DNA from 3 places in the Mesorhizobium sp. BH1-1-5 genome. Region 1 is predicted to be linked to each of the others. Evidence: predicted binding sites of a transcription regulator. Region 1 holds the regulator's gene; each other region holds the start of a gene.

Region 1 (7,741 bases):
TCGTCGAGCTTTGCCGCAAGTGCGGGGCCGCCTTCGAGATAGGGCAAAGTGGCGACGAAGATGTCGAACAGCGCCTGGTCGTCCATCTTGCGCATATGGACGCCGTTCAGCGCCTCGAGCTTGGCGAAATCGAAGCGGGCCGCGCCCTTGTTGACATCGCCGATGTCGAACCAGGCGACCATGTCCTTGATCGACATCACCTCGTCGTCGCCATGGCTCCAGCCGAGCCGCGCCAGATAGTTGAGCAGGGCTTCCGGCAGGTAGCCCATGGCGCGATAGGCCTCGACGCCGAGCGCGCCATGCCGCTTCGACAGCTTGGCGCCATCGGCGCCGTGGATCAGCGGGATGTGCGACATCGACGGCACGTTCCAGCCCATGGCGTTATAGATCACCGTCTGGCGCGCGGCGTTGGTCAGGTGGTCGTCGCCGCGGATGATGTGGGTGACGCCCATGTCGTGGTCGTCGACGACGACAGCATGCATGTAGGTCGGGACGCCGTCAGAACGCAGGATGATGAAGTCGTCGAGATCCTTGTTCGGGAAGCGCACCTCGCCCTGCACGCGATCGTTGACGATCGTCACGCCCTCGGACGGCGCCTTGATGCGGATCGCGCCCTTGACGCCTGACGGCGCCTCGGACGGAGCGCGGTCGCGCCAGTGGCCGTTGTAGCGCGGCGGCAGGCCCTTGGCGCGCGCGGCCTCGCGCATCGCCTCGAGCTCGGCCGGCGTCTCATAGGCGTAGTAGGCCTTGCCCATGCGCACGAGCTCCTCGGCCACCTCGCGATGGCGCGGCGCGCGCTCGAACTGCGAAACGGCGTCGCCGTCCCAGGAGAGGCCGAGCCAGGTCAGTCCGTCGAGAATGGCAGCCGTGGCAGCCTCGGTGGAGCGCTCGCGATCGGTATCCTCGATACGCAGCAGCATCGTGCCGTCGGTGTGCTTGGCATAAAGCCAGTTGAACAGCGCCGTGCGCGCGCCACCGATATGCAAATAGCCTGTCGGCGAGGGGGCAAAACGGGTGACGACCTTGTCGGACATGGAACTCTCGAAGAAGCACTGAAAAAATGCATGTTTCGCGCGGACTTCCACGCGGTCGGCGTTCATGTAGCATAGGCGGTCTGGGGCGCAAGGGGCAGACCCGATGGCTGGACGTGGCCGGGGCGCGGAGAAGGGCGAGGGAACGACGGCGGGCGTCAGCGAGCGCCTGATGTTTGTCCATGCCTCGCCCGCAGAGGCCGCGCCGGTTTCGCTTCCGGAATTCCGTCCACCAACCGAGCTTCTGCCGTCCAGCGACGATGCGCTACAGCCAGCCTCGCCGGCAGGCACCGTCAGCCGGATCCGCAAGCAGCTTGGCCGCGTTTCGCTTCCTGCACTGCGCCGGAGCATTGCCGTCGCCGCCACGACCGAGCTCGATCGCGGTATCGGCTTCCTGCTGGTGCCGGTCTTCCTTGCGGCCGGCGTCATCTATTACTTCTCGCTAGGCAGTGAGCCCGATCTCTACAGGCCAATTGCGGCGGTGGCCCTGATGGCCATCTGCGCGGCGGTCTCGCGTTCCTGGCAGAAAACGCACCTTGTCTTCATGGCGAGCCTTTTCTGTGCGCTCGGCTTTCTCGGCGCCAAGGTGGAGACCTGGCGGATGGCGACGCCGATGCTGGGCTCCGAAATCCAGACGCGGCTGACCGGCCGCCTCGTCACCGCCGAGGCGATGGCCAACGGCCGCGTCCGGCTGACCATCGACTTGATTTCCACGCAGCATCCGAAGCTGCGCTACGCGCCGGACCGCGTCAGGCTGTCGGCGCGCAGGATCCCACCCGGCATGACCGCCGGCTCGATGCTGACGGGCTATGCCAAGCTGTTGCCGCCGACCGGCCCGGTTCGGCCGGACAGCTACGACTATTCCTTCGACAGCTACTTTGCCGGCATTGGCGCCAGCGGCTTTTTCCTGGGCGATCCGAAGCTGATTGGGCCAGTGGAGGCACCTTTTGGCGCGCGCGTCACATCGGCCATCGAAAACGCGCGCGAAGGCATTGCCGACCATATCAGGAGCGCCATCGGCGGGTCCGAAGGCGAGATCGCCGCGGCGCTGATCGTCGGCGTGCGCGCCGGCATTCCGGAAGCGATCAACGAGTCGATGCGGCGGACCGGCATCTACCACATCATTTCTATCTCGGGCCTGCACATGGCGCTGGTCGCCGGCACGATAATGGTGCTTTTGCGCGGCGCCTTCGCGCTGTTTCCGGATTTCTCGTCGCGCCGGCCGGTGAAGAAATATGCCGCTGGAATAGCGTTGCTCTCGATCGCCGCCTATCTCGTGATCTCCGGCATCGTCGTGGCGGCCGAGCGAAGCTTCATCATGCTGGCTGTCATGCTCGCCGCCGTGCTCTTCGACCGCGCGGCGCTGACCATGCGCAACTTGGCGATCTCGGCCATCGCCGTCATCCTTGTCTCGCCGCACGAGGTGGTCGGCCCGAGCTTCCAGATGTCGTTTGCTGCCACCGCCGCCCTGGTCGGCGCCTTTGCCGGCTTTGCCGATTATCGCGCCGGCAAAACGACAACGCCGCCGGCAAAGCGATCGTTCCTCGGGTACCTGTCGCGAAAACTGGCGCTCGGGGTGGGTGGCGCCGCCGTAACCTCGCTCATCGCGGGCAGCGCTACATTGCTGTTTGCTATCTGGCATTTCCAGCGCGTGTCGCCGCTCAGCCTGTTTGCCAATCTGGCGGTGATGCCGATCGTCTCGCTGATCGTCATGCCGTTCGCCGTGTTGAGCGCGCTGGCGATGCCCTTCGGCTTCGACGGTCCGTTCCTTTATGTGATGGGCAAGGGCCTGACGGCGATGATCGCCATTTCGGCGTGGATCTCCGAGCGCTCACCGGTCGATGCCGTCGGGCTGATCTCGATCCAGTCGGTGCTGCTGGCGACGATCGCGCTGGTCATCGCGACCATGGCCACCACCTGGCTTAGGTTGGCAGCCGTGCCCTTCGCTCTCGCCGCGCTGCTGGCCATTCCGCATGTGAGCACGCCGGATGTGCTCATCTCCGAGGACGCGCATCTGGTGGCAATGCCGATCGGCGGCGGCGAGCTCGCCGTCAATCGCGAACGCTCCAACGAATTCACCACCGACAACTGGAAACGGGCGCTGAAAGCCGAGGAAATCGTGCCGCCCGAAACGTTCGCCAAAGATGCGTTGGACATCGCCGATCCGGTCGACCTGCCGCCCGGCTCGCCCTTCTACTGTACGGACGACCTCTGCATCGGCCGGCATCCGTCCGGCGCCATCGTCGCGCTCGCCGAGAACCGCGGCAGCGCGCGGCCGGCCTGCGGCTTCGCCGACCTCATCGTCATCAACGACGCCACCGCCTACAACCCCTGCCACGATCCGCGCGTGCTTGTCGTCACCAAGCGGCAGCTGGCGCGCGACGGCAGCGCCGCCGTCTTCTTCGATCCGCAATCGGCAACCGCGCGGCCAACCGCTCGCTATGCGGTCGAAGAACCATATCGACCCTGGCACGAGCAACGGAAATACACGCGCGAGGCGAGGGGGCTGCCGCCCTATCAACGGCCGGACAAGCCGGCTGCAGCGCCGCAGCCGACAGAATAGATGTCGGGCAATTCCGGACGAAGACCGCCGCCCAGCCTTGCTCAGTAGCGGCGGATAAGTCCGACGAGCTTACCCTGAACCTTGACCCGGTCCGGTCCGAAGATCCGGGTTTCATAGGCCGGGTTGGCGGCCTCGAGCGCGATCGAGGCACCCTTGCGGCGGAAGCGCTTCAAGGTCGCTTCCTGGTCGTCGACCAGCGCCACCACGATCTCGCCCGGGCTCGCCGTATTGGCGTTGCGGATGATGACGGTATCGCCGTCGAAGATGCCAGCCTCGATCATCGAGTCGCCCTTGACCTCCAGCGCATAGTGCTCGCCGCCCATGATCATGTCCGGCGGCACGGTGATCGAATGCGTCTGGTGCTGGATGGCGTCGATCGGCACACCGGCGGCGATGCGTCCCATCACCGGGATGGATACGGCCGAAACGGCATCGTCGTCATTGCTTGGCGTCGGGGCTCGCGACGGCGCCACCGGCCTGATCTGACGACTGACATTGTTCTGACCCAGGCTGCCCTGGATGACGCTTGGCGAAAACTTCTTCGCCGCATTGAGGCCGGGGGCGATCGAGTCGGGCAGGCGCAACACTTCCAGCGCACGCGCCCGGTTAGGCAGCCGGCGAATGAAGCCGCGCTCTTCCAGCGCCGTGATCAGCCGGTGGATGCCGGACTTGGATGCAAGGTCGAGCGCTTCCTTCATCTCGTCGAAGGATGGGGGAATCCCGCTCTCCTTCAGGCGTTCATGGATGAACATCAGGAGTTCATGTTGTTTGCGCGTCAGCATCGGCGGCCCCCACGGGTTCTGAAACCAGAATCAGAAAAACAAACCCAGAACAAACACTATCTGTTCCAGTTGTGTTCCGCAACCGTTTAAAGTTTAGTGAATTTGTTGACGTTTTGTTCAGCGTAACATCAGAACGCTGCATTCGGCGCCTGTCTCGGCGGCCGGCGCGAAGGGCTCACGCAGGATCAGGCCGTTGGCGTCGGCGAGCATCCGCAGCATCGAGGAGTCCTGGATGCCGAAAGGTGTTGCGATCAGGGCGCCGGCTTCTTCGCGCACGACGGCGCGCACATAGTCCTGCCTGACATCGTTGGCCTGCATGGCGGCGCCCAACCGGGCGGCTCGCACGTCCTGCCTGTGATCGCGGCCGCCGAGCCGGGCAAGCAGCGGTTTCAGGAAGAGTTGCGAGCAGACGATACTGGCCACCGGGTTGCCGGGCAGGCCGATGCATCGGACATTGCCAAGCCGGCCAAACATCAGCGGTTTGCCGGGGCGCATGGCGATCTTCCAGAAGTCGAGCGTCATGCCTTCGCCGATGAGCACGTCATGGATCAGGTCGTGGTCGCCGACCGACGCGCCGCCGAGCGTGACGATGACGTCTGCGTTCGCCTCGACCGCTTTCCTGACCAGCGCCGCGATCGCCTCCTTGCGGTCGGCGGCGATGCCCAGATCGAGCGCGCGCGCGCCGACGGACTGGGCGGCGGCGGCAACGCCATAGGCGTTGGAGGAAATGATCTGGTCGGGGCCGAGCGCGCTCCCCGGCGGCAGCAATTCGTCGCCGGTGGCGATGATGGCAACCAGCGGCCGGCGTACGACGCTCAAGGCAGGGTGGTTGGCCGACGCCGCGAGCGAAAGCGCTGCCGCATCGAGTTCGCGACCTTTGTTGAGCAGCACATCGCCCTGGCCGAAGTCGAGCCCGGCGCGGCGGATATTGCGTGCTTCCGCGGTCGGCTCGGTCACCTCGATCTTGCGGTTGCCAAGGTCGCGGACGTTTTCCTGGATGACGATGGTATCGGCGCCTTCGGGCACCGGCGCGCCGGTGAAGATGCGCACGGCCTGGCCTTTCCCGACGGATCCGGAAAAGCCCCGCCCGGCAGGCGCCATGCCGATGACCTCGAGCTGTGCCGGCACTGAAGCAACATCGGCGGAACGCGCGGCATAGCCATCCATCGCGGAGGCATTGAAGGGCGGCTGCGTGCGCAGCGCCACAACCGGTTGCGCCAGGACCCGCCCGGCCGCTTCCGCCAGCGGAATGCTTTCGCCCGGCAATGGCGTGGCGCCGTCGAGCAGGCGTTGGAGCGCTTCGGCGACCGGAACCAATGCCATCAGGCATCCACCTTGTAGTCACCGGACTTGCCGCCGGTCTTCTCGACCAGACGGATACCGGAGATCACCATGCCGCGGTCCGCCGCCTTGGCCATGTCGTAGATGGTGAGGCAGGCGACCGAGGCAGCGGTCAGCGCCTCCATCTCCACGCCGGTCTTGCCGGTGACGCGAGCGAGCGCGGTGACCCTGAGGCCGGGCAGCGAACGGTCCGGCTCGATCTCGACGGCAACTTTTGTCAGAAGCAGCGGATGGCAGAGCGGGATCAGCTCGTGCGTCTTCTTCGCGGCCATGATGCCGGCGATACGGGCCGTGCCCAGCACATCGCCTTTCTTGGCATCGCCGGCGAGAATCATCTCCAGCGTTTCAGACCGCATCGAGACGAAACCTTCGGCGATCGCCGTGCGCGTCGTCTCGGCCTTGCCGCCGACATCGACCATATTGGCTTCGCCCTTGGCGCCAAGATGGGTGAGGGCAGGCATCCTCAAACGGCCTCGGCCGGCGCCTTGCCCGTCAGCAGAAGCTCGGTCGCCGCGGCCACGTCCGCCTGCCGCATCAGGCTCTCGCCGACGAGGAAAGTGCCAATCCTGCTCTTTTCCAGCCGGCGGCAGTCCTGATGCGTGAAGATGCCGCTTTCGCTGACCAGCAGCCGGTCCGCCGGCACCATGTCCGCCAGTCGCTCCGAAACATCGAGGCTGGTCACGAAGGTCCGCAGATCGCGGTTGTTGATGCCGATCACGCGCGATGACAGGCCAAGCGCGCGTTGCATTTCCTTTTCGTCATGCACCTCGACAAGGGCGTCCATGCCGAGCTCGAAAGCGATCGCCTCAAGCTCCTTGGCCAGCGCGTCGTCGACGCTCGCCATGATGATCAGGATTGCGTCGGCGCCCCAGGCGCGTGCTTCGTATACCTGGTAGGGATCGAACAGAAAATCCTTGCGCAGGGCCGGCAGGCGCACGGCCGCACGCGCCGCCGTCAGGAATTCCGGAGCGCCCTGGAAGGACGGCGCGTCGGTCAGCACCGAAAGACAGGCCGCGCCACCTTTCTGATAGGCCTTGGCCAGCGCCGGCGGATCGAAATCGGCGCGGATCAGGCCCTTGGAGGGGCTGGCCTTCTTGATCTCGGCGATCAGCGCGAAGCCGCCAGCCCGGCGCTTGGCTTCGAGCGCCGCGAGGAAACCGCGCGGTGGCTCGGCGTCCACAGCCTGCGCCTTGATCTCGGCCAGCGGCACGCGGAGCTTCGCCGCGGCGATCTCTTCGCGCTTGTAGGCTTCGATCTTGCGCAGGATGTCCGACAAGGCCTTATCCGTTCGAAATCTCGACGAGCTTGTCCAGCACGCCAAGCGCGCGGCCGCTGTCGATCGCTTGCGCCGCCGCGGCGATACCATCGGCCAATGTCGTCGCCTTGCCGGCCACGACCAGTCCGGCGCCAGCATTCATCAGCACCGTGTCGCGATAGGCGCCGGCGGTTCCGCCCAGCATATCGCGCAGTTCCTTGGCGTTGTAGGCGGCGTCGCCGCCGCGCAGTTCTTCCTTGGTGTGCCGCTTCAGTCCGACGGCTTCCGGCGTCAAGGTGAAGCCGCGGATCTCGCCGCCGGCAAGCTCCGCCACCTGGGTCTCGCCCGTCGTGGTGATCTCGTCATAGCCGTCGCCGTGGACGACCCAGGCGTGATCGGCGCCCAGCGCCTTCAGCGTCTCGGCCACCGGCATTATCCACTCCGGCAGGAAAACGCCGACCATCTGGCGGCTGACGCCGGCGGGGTTCGACAGCGGCCCGAGCAGGTTGAAGATGGTGCGCGTGCCGAGCTCGACGCGGGTTGGCCCGACATGCTTCATCGCCGGATGATGCGCCGGCGCGAACATGAAGCCGACGCCGGCCTCGTGGATGCAGCGGCCGATCATTTCGGGCGAGATATCGATCTTGACGCCAAGCGCCGTCAGCACGTCGGCCGAGCCGGTCAGCGAGGACAGGCCGCGATTGCCATGCTTGGCGACCGGCACCCCGGCGGCTGCGATGACGAAGGCCGAAGCGGTCGAGATGTTGAC
Region 2 (7,741 bases), on a different contig from region 1:
CTCGAGCTTGGCCGCGTCCATGTCGACGATGACCGTGCCGAAGTCTGTCTCGAGGATCTCGCCGCGCAGCTCGTTGACGCTCTTTTCCAGCGTCAGAAGCTCGATGACCTCGGAGGCCGCGAAAGCCGTACGCGTGTCTTGCAAAAATGTCCTGTCCGTCGAAACGAGCAGGATCTTCTTTGTCTTGCTGCCAGATGCCATCGGCGTCAGCCCATCAGTCCGATGTCGTTGATGATGATGATGTCGTCGATGACGACCCGGAGCCGGCTTTCGCACCGACGGCGGTGCTCCCGGAACCCGGACGCTGGGCCGGCACCAGGAGCTTTGTGTTCTGGACGCCATACTTCCATGGATCGACCATCTGCATGGCGGTGTTGGACGCCTGCGCGTTGCCGGCAGCCAGCGTCACCCCTTCCGCGCGCATGTAGTCGTCGCTGGTGCAACCGCTGGCGAAACCGGCCAGGAGCAGAGCAATGCAAGAAAGGCTGCGCATGGCCTTAGTCCTTCGGCAGGTCGAGGAAGTGGCCGGACGTGGCGGCAGCCACCGGGCGGGCGGCGCTGCCGTCCGCCAGTGCCACCGGGCGCTTCGGCGCCGAAGCGTCCACTTCGTCCGTGTTGTTCAGAAAGTAATCGGCGGGACTTGCCGGCTGGGTGCCATCGGTCGGCTCGACCATCTTCTTCGAGGGATCGACCGGCTTGACCAGGTAAGGCGTGACGATGATGACCAGATCGGTCTCGCGCCGCTGATAGGATTTCGACGAGAACAGCGGACCGAGCACCGGCAGCTTGCCGATCCCCGGCACCCGTGATGTCGTGATGTCGTTCTGCGACTGCAGAAGGCCGGCGATCATGAAGCTCTGGCCGTTCTTGAGGTCGACCGATGTCCTGGCGCGGCGCACGATGAAGGCCGGAATGGAAATGCCGCTGCTGACCTGGATCGAAGCGGACGGGTCGATCGAGGACACTTCCGGCGCGATGTCGAGGCTCACCAGCCCGTCCTTCAGCACCGTCGGGGTGAAATCCAGGCCGACGCCGTATTTCTTGTAGGTGACGCTGATCTTGCCATTGTCTTCGGAAACCGGGATCGGGAACTCGCCGCCGGCAAGGAAGCTCGCCGTCTGGCCCGAACGCGCGATCAGGTTCGGCTCGGCCAGCCGCCGCGCCAGACCGCGTTCCTCCAGCGCCTTGATGGCGATGTCGATCGAAACGCCGTTCGACAAGAGGCTGCCGATGATCTCACCGGTTCCGGCCCCCGTCACGCTTCCCCCATCCGGGTTCAGCACGACTTTGCGGTTGCCTATGCCATAGGCGAAATTGGCGCTGTATTTAGCGCCGAGGTCCTGACCGGCCTGACGGTTGATCTCGACGAAGCGGACGTTGAGCTGCACCTGCTGCGAGGACGAGATGTTGACCGAGTTGATGACTTCCTCGTTGCCGGAAAAGCGCGACGCGATCTTGCTGGCCTTGTCGGCGGCGACCGCGTCGTCGGCCTCGCCCGACAGCACCACGCGGCCGTTCGCTGAACCGACCTTGATCTTGGCGTCGGGCACGCTGGCGCGGATGGTGCTGGCCAACTGGTCGGTATCCAGCGTCACCTCGATGTCGATGGTGCCGACAAGCTGCTTGTTCTGGTCGAAGAGCGCGATGCCTGTGGTGCCCAGATTGTTGCCGAGCACATAGAATGACTTGTCGGTCAGCGGATTGACGTTGGCGATCTCCGGATCGCCGATGACGATCTGGTAGAAGGCGGCGCTCGTCATGATCGTCTTCGGCTTGCCCTTGGCGACCTTGATCGAAGCGTTCTTGTTCGCCGAGACATAGACGACGTCATTGTCCGCCCTTGCCGGCGCGGCGACGCCAAGCATTGCCGCCGCCAGCGCGATCGCGCCGAGAAGGCGCCATCCCCCGGTCGTCCGAAATACATCAAACCCGAACATCTTGCCCCGTCCCCGCCGGTCCCCACCGGCTATTGCTGCAGTTCCTGCGGCGGTTCCCGTGAAGGAACCTTGTATTCCTCGACCTTGTCGCCGCGCGTCACGATCACCGTCTTGAATTTCGGCTCGTCCTGGTCCTTCGTCACCGCATTGACGAGCGAGGCGGCGCTCGCTTGCGTGCTTGCGGCAACCGAACCGCCGAAGGACGAGATGGTCGTGAGCCCGCTTTTGCTGGCGCTGGCGTCGGCTGCGGAACGCAAGGACAGTGACAAGGTGCCGACGGTGCGGGCGAGCGCCACTTTCTGCGCCCCTTCGTTGGTCACCTCGATGGTCACGGAATTGGCGATCTGCGGCTCGGTCTTGCGTTCGTCAGCGCCCTGCCCGACCGAAAGCACCTTGGCGTCGGAGACGACGACCTCCGAGGTCACCGTCGAGCCGGCTGCTCCCAGCGCATTCTTGGACACTTCCTGGATGTCTCCGGCGTCACGCGTCAAAACGACGTCGACGCGGTCTCCCGGCGTGATGAAGCCGCCGACGCCGGCGATCTCGTCGGTGCGGATGGTGACGGCCCGCATTCCCGGCGACAGCATGTTGGAAAGGGTGGCGCGGCCGTTCGGTCCCGACAGCTTGGCGAGCAGCACCGGTTCGTTGACCTCGATCGGCGACAGCACGACCCGGCTGCCGTCCGCAAGCAGCTTGTCGATGGTCGGAAAAGCGCCCTGCGGCAGGGAATCCTGCGGCCACGGGATCTCGGCGAGTTGCGCCCGCCCAAGCTCCATGCCGTAGCGCAGCGGCGCTTGAGCCACCACGATGGTCTTGAACTCGACCTTGGGCTGCTGCGGGGCTTCGACCGTGACGACCTTGACCTCGGGCTGAGCCTTCGCCTGGCTCTTGACCCAGAAATCCGCCGCAAAGATCGAGATCGCGCCGAAGACGGCGGCGATGCCGATCATGGTTATGGCCCTGCCCCTCACAACGAAACCCCTGACGCCCGTGGTCTTTTGTTAGTTAGGCCTCACGCTAGGCGTCATTGTTAAAGAATCAGGAATCCCACCACCCGCCGATCGCCCTATTTCGGCCGGCTTGGTTATCGAATGGTTTTGGAATAAGAGACAGTTTGATCCCTGAACGGAACAGGAACTCGTTCGCCCGCCAAAAGCGTGGCAGTATCGAGACGTGATTCGCATTACCGGACGCTAGGCCCAGCATGGACGACAGCAACGACCTCTTCGGCAAGATGGAAAAACCGGCGCAGCCGGTGCGCGCGCCCTCGCGGCCCGCCGATCCGCTGGTGCAGGCCGCGAAGCGTTCGACCGCCGCCCGCGACGGCAGCGAAAGCTACAGCGCCGCCGACATCGAGGTGCTGGAAGGGCTGGAGCCGGTGCGGCGCCGTCCGGGCATGTATATCGGCGGCACCGACGACAAGGCGATGCATCACCTGTTCGCCGAGGTCATCGACAATTCGATGGACGAAGCTGTGGCCGGCCACGCCACCTTCATCGACGTCGAGCTTTCCGCCGACGGCTTCCTGACCGTCACCGACAATGGCCGCGGCATCCCGGTCGATCCGCATCCGAAATTCAAGAAGCCGGCGCTCGAAGTCATCATGACGACGCTGCATTCGGGCGGCAAGTTCGACTCCAAGGTCTACGAGACCTCCGGCGGCCTGCATGGCGTCGGCGTCTCGGTCGTCAACGCGCTGTCCGACCACCTCGAGGTCGAAGTCGCGCGGGGTCGCCAACTTTACCGCCAGCGTTTTTCCCGCGGCGTCCCGGTCAGCGGTCTCGAGCATCTCGGCGAGGTCCACAACCGCCGCGGCACGAGGACCCGCTTCCATCCCGACGAGCAGATTTTCGGCAAGGGCGCCGCCTTCGAACCGGCGCGGCTTTACCGCATGACACGCTCGAAAGCCTATCTGTTCGGCGGTGTCGAGATCCGCTGGACCTGCGATCCGTCGCTGATCAAGGACAAGGACCAGACGCCGGCCAAGGCCGAGTTCCATTTCCCCGGCGGCCTCAAGGATTATCTCAAGGCGTCGCTCGGCGACGAATTCCAGGTCACGCGCGAGGTCTTCGCCGGCAAGAGCGACAAGCAGGGCGGCCACGGTTCGCTCGAATGGGCGGTGACCTGGTTCGGCGGTGACGGTTTCCTCAACTCCTACTGCAACACCATTCCGACCCCTGAAGGCGGCACGCATGAGGCCGGGTTCCGCAACGTGCTGGCGCGTGGATTGCGCGCCTATGCCGACCTCATCGGCAACAAGCGCGCCTCGATCATCACCACCGAGGACGTGATGATCTCGGCCGCCGGCATGCTGTCCGTGTTCATTCGCGAGCCGGAATTCGTCGGCCAGACCAAGGACAGGCTGGCGACGATCGAGGCGATGCGCATCGTCGAAAACGCCATCCGCGACCCGTTCGACCACTGGCTGGCCGACAATCCGCAGGAAGCCTCGAAGCTTCTCGAATGGGTCATCGCGCGCGCCGATGAGCGCGTGCGGCGCCGCCAGGAAAAGGAAGTCTCGCGCAAGAGCGCGGTGCGCAAGCTACGCCTTCCGGGCAAGCTCGCCGATTGCACGCAGAACGCCGCCGCCGGCGCCGAGATCTTCATCGTTGAGGGCGACTCGGCCGGCGGCTCGGCCAAGCAGGCGCGCGACCGCGCCAGCCAGGCGGTTCTGCCGCTGCGCGGCAAGATCCTCAACGTCGCCTCCGCCGGCAACGACAAGCTTGCCGCCAACCAGCAGATTTCCGACCTGACCCAGGCGCTCGGCTGCGGCACGCGCTCGAGATACCGCGACGAGGACCTGCGCTACGACCGCGTGATCATCATGACCGACGCCGACGTCGACGGCGCGCATATCGCTTCGCTGTTGATCACCTTCTTCTACCAGGAGATGCCGAACCTGATCCGCGGCGGCCATCTCTACATGGCCGTGCCGCCGCTCTATTCGATCCGGCAGGGCGGCAAGGTCGGCTATGCCCGCGACGACGCGCACAAGGACGAATTGCTGCGCACCGAGTTCACCGGACGCGGCAAAGTCGAGATCGGCCGCTTCAAGGGCCTGGGCGAGATGATGGCCTCGCAGCTCAAGGAGACCACGATGGATCCGAGGAAGCGCACGCTTCTGAGGGTCGACGTGATCGACGCCGAGCAGGCCACCAAGGATGCCGTCGACGCGCTGATGGGCACCAAGCCCGAGGCGCGCTTCCGCTTCATCCAGGAGCGCGCCGAATTCGCCGAGGCGGACGTGCTGGATATCTGATCGCCTGCTGGTCCATAACAATCTCCGGCACGGAGAACCGATGTGACCTGGACGCGGTTGAACGAGCTTGTCGAGACGACGCTAAGCGGTCTGACGCAGCCGACCCGTTCGGACTGGATTTTTGCCCTGCGCACGGTTTCGGCCGGGCTGATCGCGCTGCTTGCCGCCTACGCGCTGAAGCTCGACCATCCGCAATGGGCGATGATGACGGTCTTCATCGTCGCGCAGCCGGTTGCCGGCATGGTGCTGGCAAAAGGCTTCTACCGGCTGCTCGGCACGTTGGCCGGCGGCCTGGCGGCAGTCGGCATCACATCGCTGTTCGGCGCCAATCCCTGGCTGTTGGTGAGCGTGCTGGCGCTCTGGATCGGCGTCTGCACGCTGGTCTCGTCGCTGCTGCGCAACCCGGAAGCCTATGGCGCCGCGCTTGCCGGCTACACCGCGATGATCATCAGCCTGCCGGCCCTCGGACAGCCGCACATCGTCGTCGACCTGGCGATCGCGCGCTGCGCCGAGATCGTGCTCGGCATCGTCTGCGCAGGCGTCACCAGCCGGCTGATCCTGCCGAAGCTCGCGGCCGACGCCATCATCTCCAGGCTGAAGCGCAGCATCCTCGACCTCGCCGAATATGCGTCCGGCGCTTTTTCCGGTGGCGATCCGGCAAGCCTTGCCGCGCTCCAGCGCAAGCTGATCACCGATGCCCAGACGCTCGCCGAGATGCGCACCTATGCGCGACTGGAGGCGCCGAGCTTCGCCACCCGCGCGCATCCGGTGCGGCGCACGATCGGCCAGCTGCTGTGGGCGCTTTCGGCGGCGCGCGCGCTGCATAGCCACCGCGCGCCGAGGAATGCGGCGCTCATCCCGATGCGCCGCGAGTTGAAAGCCTTCGTCGGCGAGTTGGCGGCGACGCCCGGCGCGCTCGAAGACACGGCCCCCTGGGTCGCCCGGCTCGACGCGATCGCCGGCAAGGCCAGGGAGATGCCCGACCTGCCCAAAGATACCAACCCAAACGATGCCGGCCCCAACGATACCGGTGAAGACAAGGTCGGCACCATCACCCGCCTGACCATTGCCGGCGATTTCGCCGAGGCGCTTAAGCAGGTGATGCGCGGGCTTGACGCGCTTCGCTCGCCCGCCTCCCGGAAATCGAGCGATCGAGGCCAGCCGGCGCTGGTCGTCCACCGCGACTACCAGGCCGCATGGCGAAACGCCGTGCGCGCCACGCTCGCGACATTGCTCGTGGCGATCTTCTGGCTGACGACCAAATGGTCGGAGGCCGCAGGCACCGTCATCCTCGTCGCCGTCGTCTCCAGCCTGTTCGCGGCGCGTCCGGATCCGGTGCAGTCCGCCTGGGGTTTCTTCACCGGGACGCTGATCGCGCTGCCCTTCGCGTTCCTCGTCGGCCAGGTCGCGCTGCCGGCGCTGCCCGGCTTCGGCTGGTTCACGCTCTTTGTCGTGCCGATCCTGGTGCCGGCGGCGCTCGGCATGGCCAATCCGCGCCATGTCGGCGTCGCCACCGCCTTCGCCATCAACTTCCTCGCCTTCCTCAGCCCGCATCAGCAGATGGTCTACGATCCAGGGGCGTTCTTCGCCGGCTCGGCGTCGATCCTGGTCGGCATCCTGATTGCCATCGGCGTCTTCATCGTCGTGCTGCCTGCCGATCCCCGGGTCACCGTGGAGCGCATCTCGCAGGCGATGCGCGAGGATCTCGCGCGGCTTTGCCTGCATGAACGGGTACCCCGGCGCTCGGCCTTCGAAAGCCTCGCCTATGACCGGATCAACCAGTTGATGCCGCAGGTGCAGCGGACGGGCCGCAAGGGCGACCCCGTCCTTGGCGGAAGCATCGCCGCCGTCACCGTAGGGCTGGAGGTGCTGCGGCTGCGCCACGCGCAACTGAACTCTGCCGTCCCGCACGAGACGGTCGAGTCCATCGGCAATTTCCTGCGCGGCCTGGCGCGCGAATTGCTGTTTAGACGGCCGGAAGAGCCGCAGACCGCGACCGTCGCGGTGGCGAGGCGATATGCGGCCAACATCGCCCAACGCAGCGATCGGCTCGAAATGCTGCAGATCGCCGCCTCGCTGCGCATCATCGCCGCGGCGATGGAAGACTATCCGGATTTCTTTGCGAAGGGTCGTGCTTGAACAATTCGGGGCGTGCCGCGTTTCAGATCGAACCGTTTCAGGAACGGTTCCTTGTTGGACAGGTCGATACTTTTTAGGGTGGACACATGGCGCTCAAACGGATGGACAACATCGGAATCGTCGTCGAGGACCTCGACGCGACGATCGATTTCTTTCGCGAGCTCGGCCTCGAGCTCGAGGGGCGGGCCACGATCGAAGGAGAATGGGCCGGACGTGTCACGGGACTTAGCGATCAGCACGTCGAGATCGCCATGATGCGCACGCCGGACGGCCACAGCCGGCTCGAGTTGTCCCGCTTCCTCAGGCCGACTGTCGTCGCGGATCACCGCAACGCCCCGGTGAATGCCCTGGGCTACCTCCGTGCCATGTTCACCGTGGACGATGTCGACGACACGCTTGAGAGGCT
Region 3 (7,741 bases), on a different contig from region 1:
GCCTCGGAAATCCCCTCGGCGCTGATCGGCCTTCCGGCGCCGCGGACCGATCTGCCGCCGCTCGAGGGGACGAGCCTGCCGGGGCTCGAGTCAAAAGATTTTGCCGGAAAGGTGACGCTGGTCAACGTGTTCGCGTCCTGGTGCGCGCCGTGCCGCGAAGAGCATCCGGTGCTGCTCGGCCTGTCGCAGGACAAGCGCTTCACGCTCGCCGCGCTGAACTACAAGGACCAGCCCGAAAACGCCCGCCGCTTCCTTGGCGACCTCGGCAATCCGTATCAGGCGATCGGCGTCGACCCGGCCGGGCGCGCGGCGATCGACTGGGGCGTCTATGGCGTGCCCGAGACCTTCGTCATCGGCAAGGACGGCAAGATCGCCTACAAGCATGTCGGGCCGCTGACGCCCGATTCCGTGAGGGCGTTGCTGTTGCCGCAGATCGAGAAAGCCCTGGCGGCGCCGGGTTAGGCGTCCCCCTCATCCGGCCGCTACGCGGCCACCTTCTCCCCGAGGGGAGAAGGGGTTTGGCGCCGGCGATTACCTGCTCCTCTCCCCTGGGGGAGAGATCGGATTGCCCCGAATTGCCCTTCGCAATTCGGTTGGCGATCCGGGTGAGGGGGAATTCCCCTCGACCGGAAAAGACTTAACCGTAGATCTGCTTGTGGACCTGGTAGAGCATCTCGGAACGGTCGGCGCGCAGATCGGCGAGATCGCGGCTGGACAGGTTCTCGATTTCGGCGACGAGGCGGTTGTAGTGGCGGCGCTTGGCCATGCTGGCGCGGGCGCGGGAGACAAGATTGTCGAACATGACAGGGTTCCTTTAATGCCGCATTGGCGCGGCCGGTTGTTCCTCCCTGACGATTGTGAGGATGACATAGGAATGGTGCATTGCAAAAGAAAGATGTTGCAATGCACCATTGCAGCCAGCGCATAGCCGGTTAACCGCGGGCTAACGGGCCATGCGTCGGGCGCGGCCCGCAAGGCCGGTCCGCTTCACGCAGTTCTCATCTGTTTTGTCATACAAATTCCTGGTCTGCCGTCTTGCCAGATCGCCTTCGGACTGGCTTGATCCGCCCGTCACGTGAGTGCCGGGAGGAAAATGCATGGCGGCCGCAGACTATTACGACGTTCTCGATCCGCGCTTCTCGCGCCTGTTCAACGGCAGCGCCCAGGTGGAAAAGCTGTTCACCGGCTGCCGCTGGGCGGAAGGGCCGGCCTGGTTTGCCGCCGGCCGCTATGTCGTCTGGTCCGACATCCCCAACAACCGCATGCTGCGCTATGACGAGACCGACGGCAGCGTCAGCGTGTTCCGCCAGCCGTCCGGCAATTCCAACGGCAACACGGTCGACCGCCAGGGCCGGCTGGTGACCTGCGAGCATTCCGGCCGCCGCGTCAGCCGCACCGAATTCGACGGCTCGATCACCACCATCGCCGAGAAGTGGAAGGGCAAGCGGCTGAACTCGCCCAACGACGCGGTGGTGCGCTCGGACGGCTCGATCTGGTTCACCGACCCGAGCTACGGCATCGACACCGACTATGAGGGCGACAAGGCCGAGAGCGAGATCGGGGCCTGCAACGTCTATCGCGTCGATCCGGAGACCGGCGATGTCGAGGCCGTCATCACCGACATGGTGCGGCCGAACGGGCTTGCCTTCTCGCTCGACGAAAGCCTGCTCTATGTCGTCGACACCGGCCGCACGCATGGCGAGAAGAACCCGGCGCATATGCGCGTCTTCAACGTCGGCAAGCACGGCAGGAAGGTTTCCGGCGGCAAGGTCTTCGCCGACTGCACCGCCGGCCTGTTCGACGGTTTCAGGCTCGATTCCGACGGACGCATCTGGACAAGCGCGGCCGACGGCATCCATTGCTACGATCCGGACGGCACGCTGATCGGCAAGGTCAAGGTGCCGGAAGTGACCGCCAACTGCGTGTTCGGCGGCAACAAGCTAAACTGTCTCTACATCGCCGGCACCACCTCGCTCTACATGGTGCGGCTGATGGTGAACGGAGCCAAAACCTATTGAGCGAGACTGTTTGGAAATTCTACTCCGGCGGCCCTCTGCCGGCGGTTTCTGCGCTTCCGGTGCTCACGGACCCACAAGTCCGCTCCGCTCCGGTTCTCGAAACCACCATCATATGACTCGCCGGAGCGAATTTCGAAACAGTCTCGACCGTGCAAGCCACTGAAGGGGAGGGAGAAAAATGCCATTCGTCAACATCCGCATCGTCAAGGAAGTGATCGCCGCCGATCCGGCCGGCAAGAAGGCTGACATCGCCAAGAAGGTGACGTCGGCCATCATGGAGGCCACCGGGCTTAGCAATAACGATGTCTGGGTGGTGTTCGAGGAGGTCAACGCCCGCGACTGGTATGTCGGCAAGACCGATGTCGAGACGCTGCGGAAGGGGTAGGGCCGCACGTTCGGGTGCGGGCGCGCCCCTTCTCGCTCAGCTCGCCGCCGCTTGCTCGGCGGCTTCCTCGATGCGCTCCATGTCGTCGTCCGACAGGCCGAAATGGTGGCCGATCTCGTGGATCAGCACATGGGTGACGATGTCGCCCATCGTCTCCTCGTTCTCGGCCCAATAGTCGAGTATGGCGCGGCGGTAGAGCGTGATGCGGTTCGGCCCCTCGCCGGTCTGCGGGTTCCAGCGTTCGGCGATGCCGCGTCCCTCGAACAGGCCAAGCAGGTCGAAGGGCGTCTCCAGCGACAGGTCGTCCATGATTTCGTCGGTCGGGAAATCGGCGATCTGGATGATGATCTCGCCGGTGAGCTTGCGGAACTCGTCCGGCAGATGGGCATAGGCCTCCAACGCCAGAAGCTCCATCTCGTCGATCGACGGCGAGAGCTGGTCGTGCCAGGTGCGTGTCTTATAGATACGGGCCATGAAATGTCCTTTGATCCCGGCATATAGGCTTTCGCGCCGATAGAGGCAAATGAGCCGGCCGGGCGTCCGCTTTCACGGTAAAAGGTGAAGGAATAAATTCCTTGTGACTCTGCTTGACTCTTCCGGGCGCCTCTGGAATCTATAGGAACATAACAGGAACAATTGCTGCCGGAAGTGAACGTCATGGCGATGAGTGCCGTGGCGCGGGACACTGTTTTTGCCCTGCGCCGCCAGATCGCGAAGATCGAAGGAACGCTGCCCGAGCGCCTGCAAGCGCCGGCGCCTGGCGCGCCTGCTGATGTTACCGGATCGGACATGACGATCGTCCGGCGCGGCCTTGCCGTGGCCGCGGCGGACGCCTTCCTGCGCACCGGCATCGAGCGCCTCGACGCGGCCCTTGGCGGCGGCCTGCCCAGGGCGGCGCTCAGCGAAATCCATGGCCTGGAAACCCGCGATGCCGGCACTGTCGCCGGCTTCGCGCTCTCGCTCGTTAGCCTCATCCTCAAAGAGAAGCAGGGCCTCCCGATCCTCTGGGTCGGCACCGCGGAAATTTTCCATGAGGCGGGCTTTCCCTATGCCAGGGGGCTGCACGCCCTGTTCGGCATCGAGCCGGAGCAATTGCTGTTTTCCGAGGCGCCCAAGCTGCTCGATGCGCTATGGATCGCCGAGGAGGCCGCCCGCATGACCGCCTTCGCCGCGGTCATTCTGGAAGTCCGCGGCAGTCCGCAACGGCTCGACCTCACCGCCACGCGCCGGCTGCACGCCCGCGCCCAGAACGCCAGCCGGCCGCTGCTTTTGCTGCGCCAGGCGGGCGAGGCCGACCCCACCGCCGCGCCCGTGCGCCTCATTGTTTCGGCGGCGCCCGCGGCAAGCCGCGAGACAGTCGCCGGGCCGCTCGCCGGCTCGATCGGCCGCCCCGCCTTCAAAGTCGATATCGGCAAGAGCCGCACGGCCCTGCCCGGACAATTCACACTGGAGTGGAACCCAAATGAGCACGCTTTTGCAGAAAGAACAGAGAATTCTGTCGCTGTGGTTCCCGCATCTGGCCGCGGAACGGATCCTGCGCCAGCGTCTGGGGCGGTCCTGGCGTTCCCGGCCCTCGCAGCACCTGCCTCTTGTGATCAGCCATCGCGACAACAACACCCAGCGCATCGCAGCCCTCGACGAGCGGGCTGAGGCGCTGAAGCTGAAGCGCGGCATGGGCATTGCCGATGCGCGCGCCATGCACCCCTCGATCGATGTGGTGGAGGCCGACGCGGAAGCCGACCGCCGCCTGCTCGAAGGCCTTGCCGACTGGTGCGACCGCTACACGCCCCTGGTGGCGATCGACGCCGAGGACGGGCTGTTCCTCGACGTCACCGGCTGCACGCATCTCTTCGGCGGCGAGCGCGCCATGCAGGACGAGATCCTGACCCGCTTCTTCCAGCAGGGTTTCGATGTCCGCGCCGGGCTCGCCTCGACGCCGGGCGCCGCCTGGGCGGCGGCGCGCTTCCATGGCGACCGTATCGTGGCCGGCGGTGAGGAGGAGGCGCTGCTGGCGCCGCTGCCCTTGTCGGCGCTGCGCATCGCGCCGGAGACCCGCGCCGGCCTTGAGAGCGTCGGCCTGCGCACCGCCGGCGCGGTGATGGCAGCACCCCGCGCGCCGCTCGCCCGCCGCTTCGGCGCCTCTCTTCTTCTGCGCCTCGACCAGGCGCTCGGCCGCCTCGACGAAGCCGTGTCGCCGCGCCTTCCCGTCGCGCCGCTCTCGGTCGAGCGCCACCTTGCCGAGCCGGTCGTGCTCACCGACGAGATCGAGCGGCTGGTGAGCCGCCTTGCCGTCGCCTTGAAGAGCGACCTCGAACGGCGCGGCGAAGGCGCAAGGACACTGGCGCTGCTTCTCTTCCGCGTCGACGGCGCCGTCAGCCGCATCGCCGTCGGCACCTCGCGCCCGATGCGCGAGCCGCGGCTGATCCAAAGACTGTTCCACGAACGGCTGACCGCGCTGGAGCAGAGCATCGATGCCGGCTTCGGCTTCGACCTCGTGCGGCTGTCCGTGCTGTCGGTCGCCGCCTTCGACATGTTGCAAGGCGACCTCACCGGCGAGGCGGACGACGATGACGCCGACATCGCGCTGTTCGCCGACCGCGTCCGCGCCCGCCTCGGCGAGGCCGCCGTGCTGAAGCCGGTGGTCGTCGAAAGCCATCTGCCCGAACGCGCCGTCAAGACCGTGCCTTTCGCCGAGGCGCCGCAAAGGCGCGCGCCGGCGGCCGGCCGGGCGGCGCTGCCCCGAACAGCGCCGCCGATGACCATCTATCCGCCGGAGCGGCCGGTGCGCCTGTTCCGCTCGCCCGAACCGATCGAGGTGCCGGCGACCGAGATCCCGGAAGGCCCGCCGATGAATTTCCGCTGGCGGCGCGCGCTCTACCGCGTCGCCCGCGCCGAGGGGCCGGAACGCATCGCCGCCGAATGGTGGCGGCAGCTGCCCGGCGAGGAAGAGGCGCCGACCCGCGACTATTACCGCATCGAGGACAGCGAGGGACGCCGCTACTGGCTCTACCGCCAGGGTCTCTACAGCAGCGCGCCGCAGGCCGCGCCGCCGCGCTGGTTCATGCATGGGGTGTTCGCATGAATGCGCTGACCGTCATCCCCTATGCCGAGTTCGGCATCAGCTCGAATTTCTCTTTCCTGCGCGGCGCCTCCAAGCCGGAGGAGCTGGTGGTCACGGCGAAATTCCATGGTTTTGCCTCGATCGGCCTTGCCGACAGGAACACCGTGGCCGGCGTCGTGCGCGCCTGGCAGCAGGCCAAGGTGGAGAAGATGGCCTATCACCCGGGCTGCCGGCTGGTGTTCGGCGACGGCACGCCGGACATTCTGGCCTATCCCCGCGACCGCCAGGGGTGGGGCCATCTCTGCCGCATGCTGACCCAGGCCAATCTGCGCGACGAAACCGAGAAGGGCGCGACATTGCTCGAGCTCGACGACCTGCTCGAATGGGGCGATCGGATGTCGCTGGCGATCCTGCCAGATCTGTCGACAGACGCGGATGGCAATCTGGCATTCATTAGCCGGCTTAAGGATCGCTTCGGCTCGGTGCTCCGCCTTGCCGTGGCGCCAAATTATGCCGGGAATGACCGCTTCCGCATCGAGCAGGCGGCGGCGATGGCCGAGCATGCCCGCGTTCCGCTGATGGCGACCAATGACGTGCTTTATCACGCCGCCGAGCGTCGCCCGCTGCAGGATGTGCTCACCGCGATCCGCCTCAACACCCCGGTTTCCGACGTCGGGCTGGAGCTGACCGCCAATGCCGAGCGCCATCTGAAGCCGCCGTTGGAGATGGCGCGGCTTTTCCGCCGCCACCCGCAAGCGCTGGCCGAGACGCTGCGCCTCGCCGACGAGCTAAGTTTTTCGCTCAGCGATCTCGAATACAACTATCCGGACGAGCTGACCGAATCCGGGCTGGGGCCGCAGGCCGAGCTCGAACGCCTTGCCCGCGAAGGCGCGGCAAGACGCTATCCGGCCGGCATTCCCGATTATGTGCTGAAACGCATCGACAGCGAGCTCGCCTTGATCGAGCGCCTGAACTATGCCCGTTATTTCCTGACCGTCCACGACATCGTCAAATTCGCCCGCAGTCAGGACATCCTCTGCCAGGGCCGCGGTTCGGCCGCCAATTCGATCATCTGCTTCTGCATCGGCATCACCGAGGTCGGCCCCGAGCGCATCGACACCTTGTTCGAGCGCTTCATCTCCGAGGAGCGCAACGAGCCGCCCGATATCGACGTCGATTTCGAGCATGAACGGCGCGACGAGGTCATCGCCTATATCTACGAGAAATACAGCGCCAAGCGTACCGCCTTGGCCGCCGCCGTCATCAGCTATCGCGGCCGCTCTGCCCTACGCGAGGTGGCCAAGGCCATGGGCCTGTCGGAGGACGTGCGCAGCGCGCTGTCCAGCACCATCTGGGGCTGGTCGACCTCCGAGCTCGGCGAAAGGGAGGCCAATGCCGGCGGCCTCGACCGCACCGACCCGCTGTCCAGGCAGGTGCTGGAACGCGCCAACGAGATCATGGGCTTTCCCCGCCACCTTTCCCAGCATGTCGGCGGCTTCGTCATCACCCGCGACCGGCTCGACGAGGTCGTGCCCATCGTCAAGACGGCGATGGAGGAACGCAAGATGGTCGAATGGGACAAGGACGACCTCGACGCGGTGAAGATCCTCAAGGTGGACGTGCTGGCGCTCGGCATGCTGACCTGCCTGAAGCGCGCCTTCACCTTGCTCACCGACCATTATCCGCGGGCGCGGGATCCCTTTGGACGACCTTACGTGCTCGCCACCCTCCCCGAAGAGCACGAGGACGTTTACGCCATGATCCAAAGGGCCGACACGCTCGGCGTTTTCCAGATCGAGTCGCGCGCGCAGATGTCGATGCTGCCGCGCCTCAGGCCGGAGAATTTCTACGACCTCGTCATCGAGGTGGCGATCGTGCGTCCCGGCCCGATCCAGGGCGACATGGTGCATCCCTATCTACGCCGCCGGCAGGGCAAGGAGGCGGTCAATTATCCCAGCCTTGAGCTCAAGAAGATCCTCGGCAAGACGCTGGGCGTGCCGCTGTTCCAGGAACAAGCGATGAAGATCGCCATCGTCGCCGGCGGCTTCCGTCCGGGCGAGGCCGACGAGCTGCGCCGCGCCATGGCGACCTTCAAGCGCACCGGCACGATCGGCAATTACCGCCAGCGCATGGTCGACGGCATGGTCGGCAATGGCTACGACAAGGAGTTCGCCGAACGCTGCTTCAAGCAGATCGAGGGTTTCGGCGAATATGGCTTTCCCGAAAGCCATGCCGCGTCCTTCGCGCTGCTGGTCTACGCCTCCTGCTGGTTCAAGA

What was found. Region 1 encodes LexA, which represses DNA repair genes until DNA is damaged. Its sites were predicted from a motif close to TGTTCNNNNTGTGTTCNG; they were not measured.
Region 2: the regulator LexA is predicted to act here: its motif matches at 3,059-3,076, upstream of parE (DNA topoisomerase IV subunit B).
Region 3: the regulator LexA is predicted to act here: its motif matches at 3,021-3,038, upstream of LB572_RS21800 (ImuA family protein).

What each region holds. Positions count from the first base shown of each region.
Region 1 covers NZ_JAIUIM010000010.1:225,273-233,013, forward strand. Annotated here, with positions in the region: gene gltX (glutamate--tRNA ligase) at 1-1,034, opposite strand, end outside; gene LB572_RS16000 (ComEC/Rec2 family competence protein) at 1,138-3,594, shown strand; gene lexA (transcriptional repressor LexA) at 3,636-4,376, opposite strand; gene glp (gephyrin-like molybdotransferase Glp) at 4,494-5,699, opposite strand; gene moaC (cyclic pyranopterin monophosphate synthase MoaC) at 5,699-6,178, opposite strand; gene trpC (indole-3-glycerol phosphate synthase TrpC) at 6,181-6,993, opposite strand; gene trpD (anthranilate phosphoribosyltransferase) at 6,998-7,741, opposite strand, start outside.
Region 2 covers NZ_JAIUIM010000005.1:34,341-42,081, forward strand. Annotated here, with positions in the region: gene LB572_RS08155 (AAA family ATPase) at 1-201, opposite strand, end outside; gene LB572_RS08160 (hypothetical protein) at 215-493, opposite strand; gene LB572_RS08165 (type II and III secretion system protein family protein) at 498-1,937, opposite strand; gene cpaB (Flp pilus assembly protein CpaB) at 1,967-2,887, opposite strand; gene parE (DNA topoisomerase IV subunit B) at 3,142-5,196, shown strand; gene LB572_RS08180 (FUSC family protein) at 5,239-7,335, shown strand; gene LB572_RS08185 (VOC family protein) at 7,422-7,741, shown strand, end outside.
Region 3 covers NZ_JAIUIM010000016.1:149,600-157,340, reverse strand. Annotated here, with positions in the region: gene LB572_RS21825 (DsbE family thiol:disulfide interchange protein) at 1-462, shown strand, start outside; gene LB572_RS21820 (hypothetical protein) at 638-802, opposite strand; gene LB572_RS21815 (SMP-30/gluconolactonase/LRE family protein) at 1,098-2,018, shown strand; gene LB572_RS21810 (tautomerase family protein) at 2,197-2,403, shown strand; gene LB572_RS21805 (metallopeptidase family protein) at 2,440-2,877, opposite strand; gene LB572_RS21800 (ImuA family protein) at 3,061-4,053, shown strand; gene LB572_RS21795 (DUF6504 family protein) at 3,995-5,485, shown strand; gene LB572_RS21790 (error-prone DNA polymerase) at 5,482-7,741, shown strand, end outside.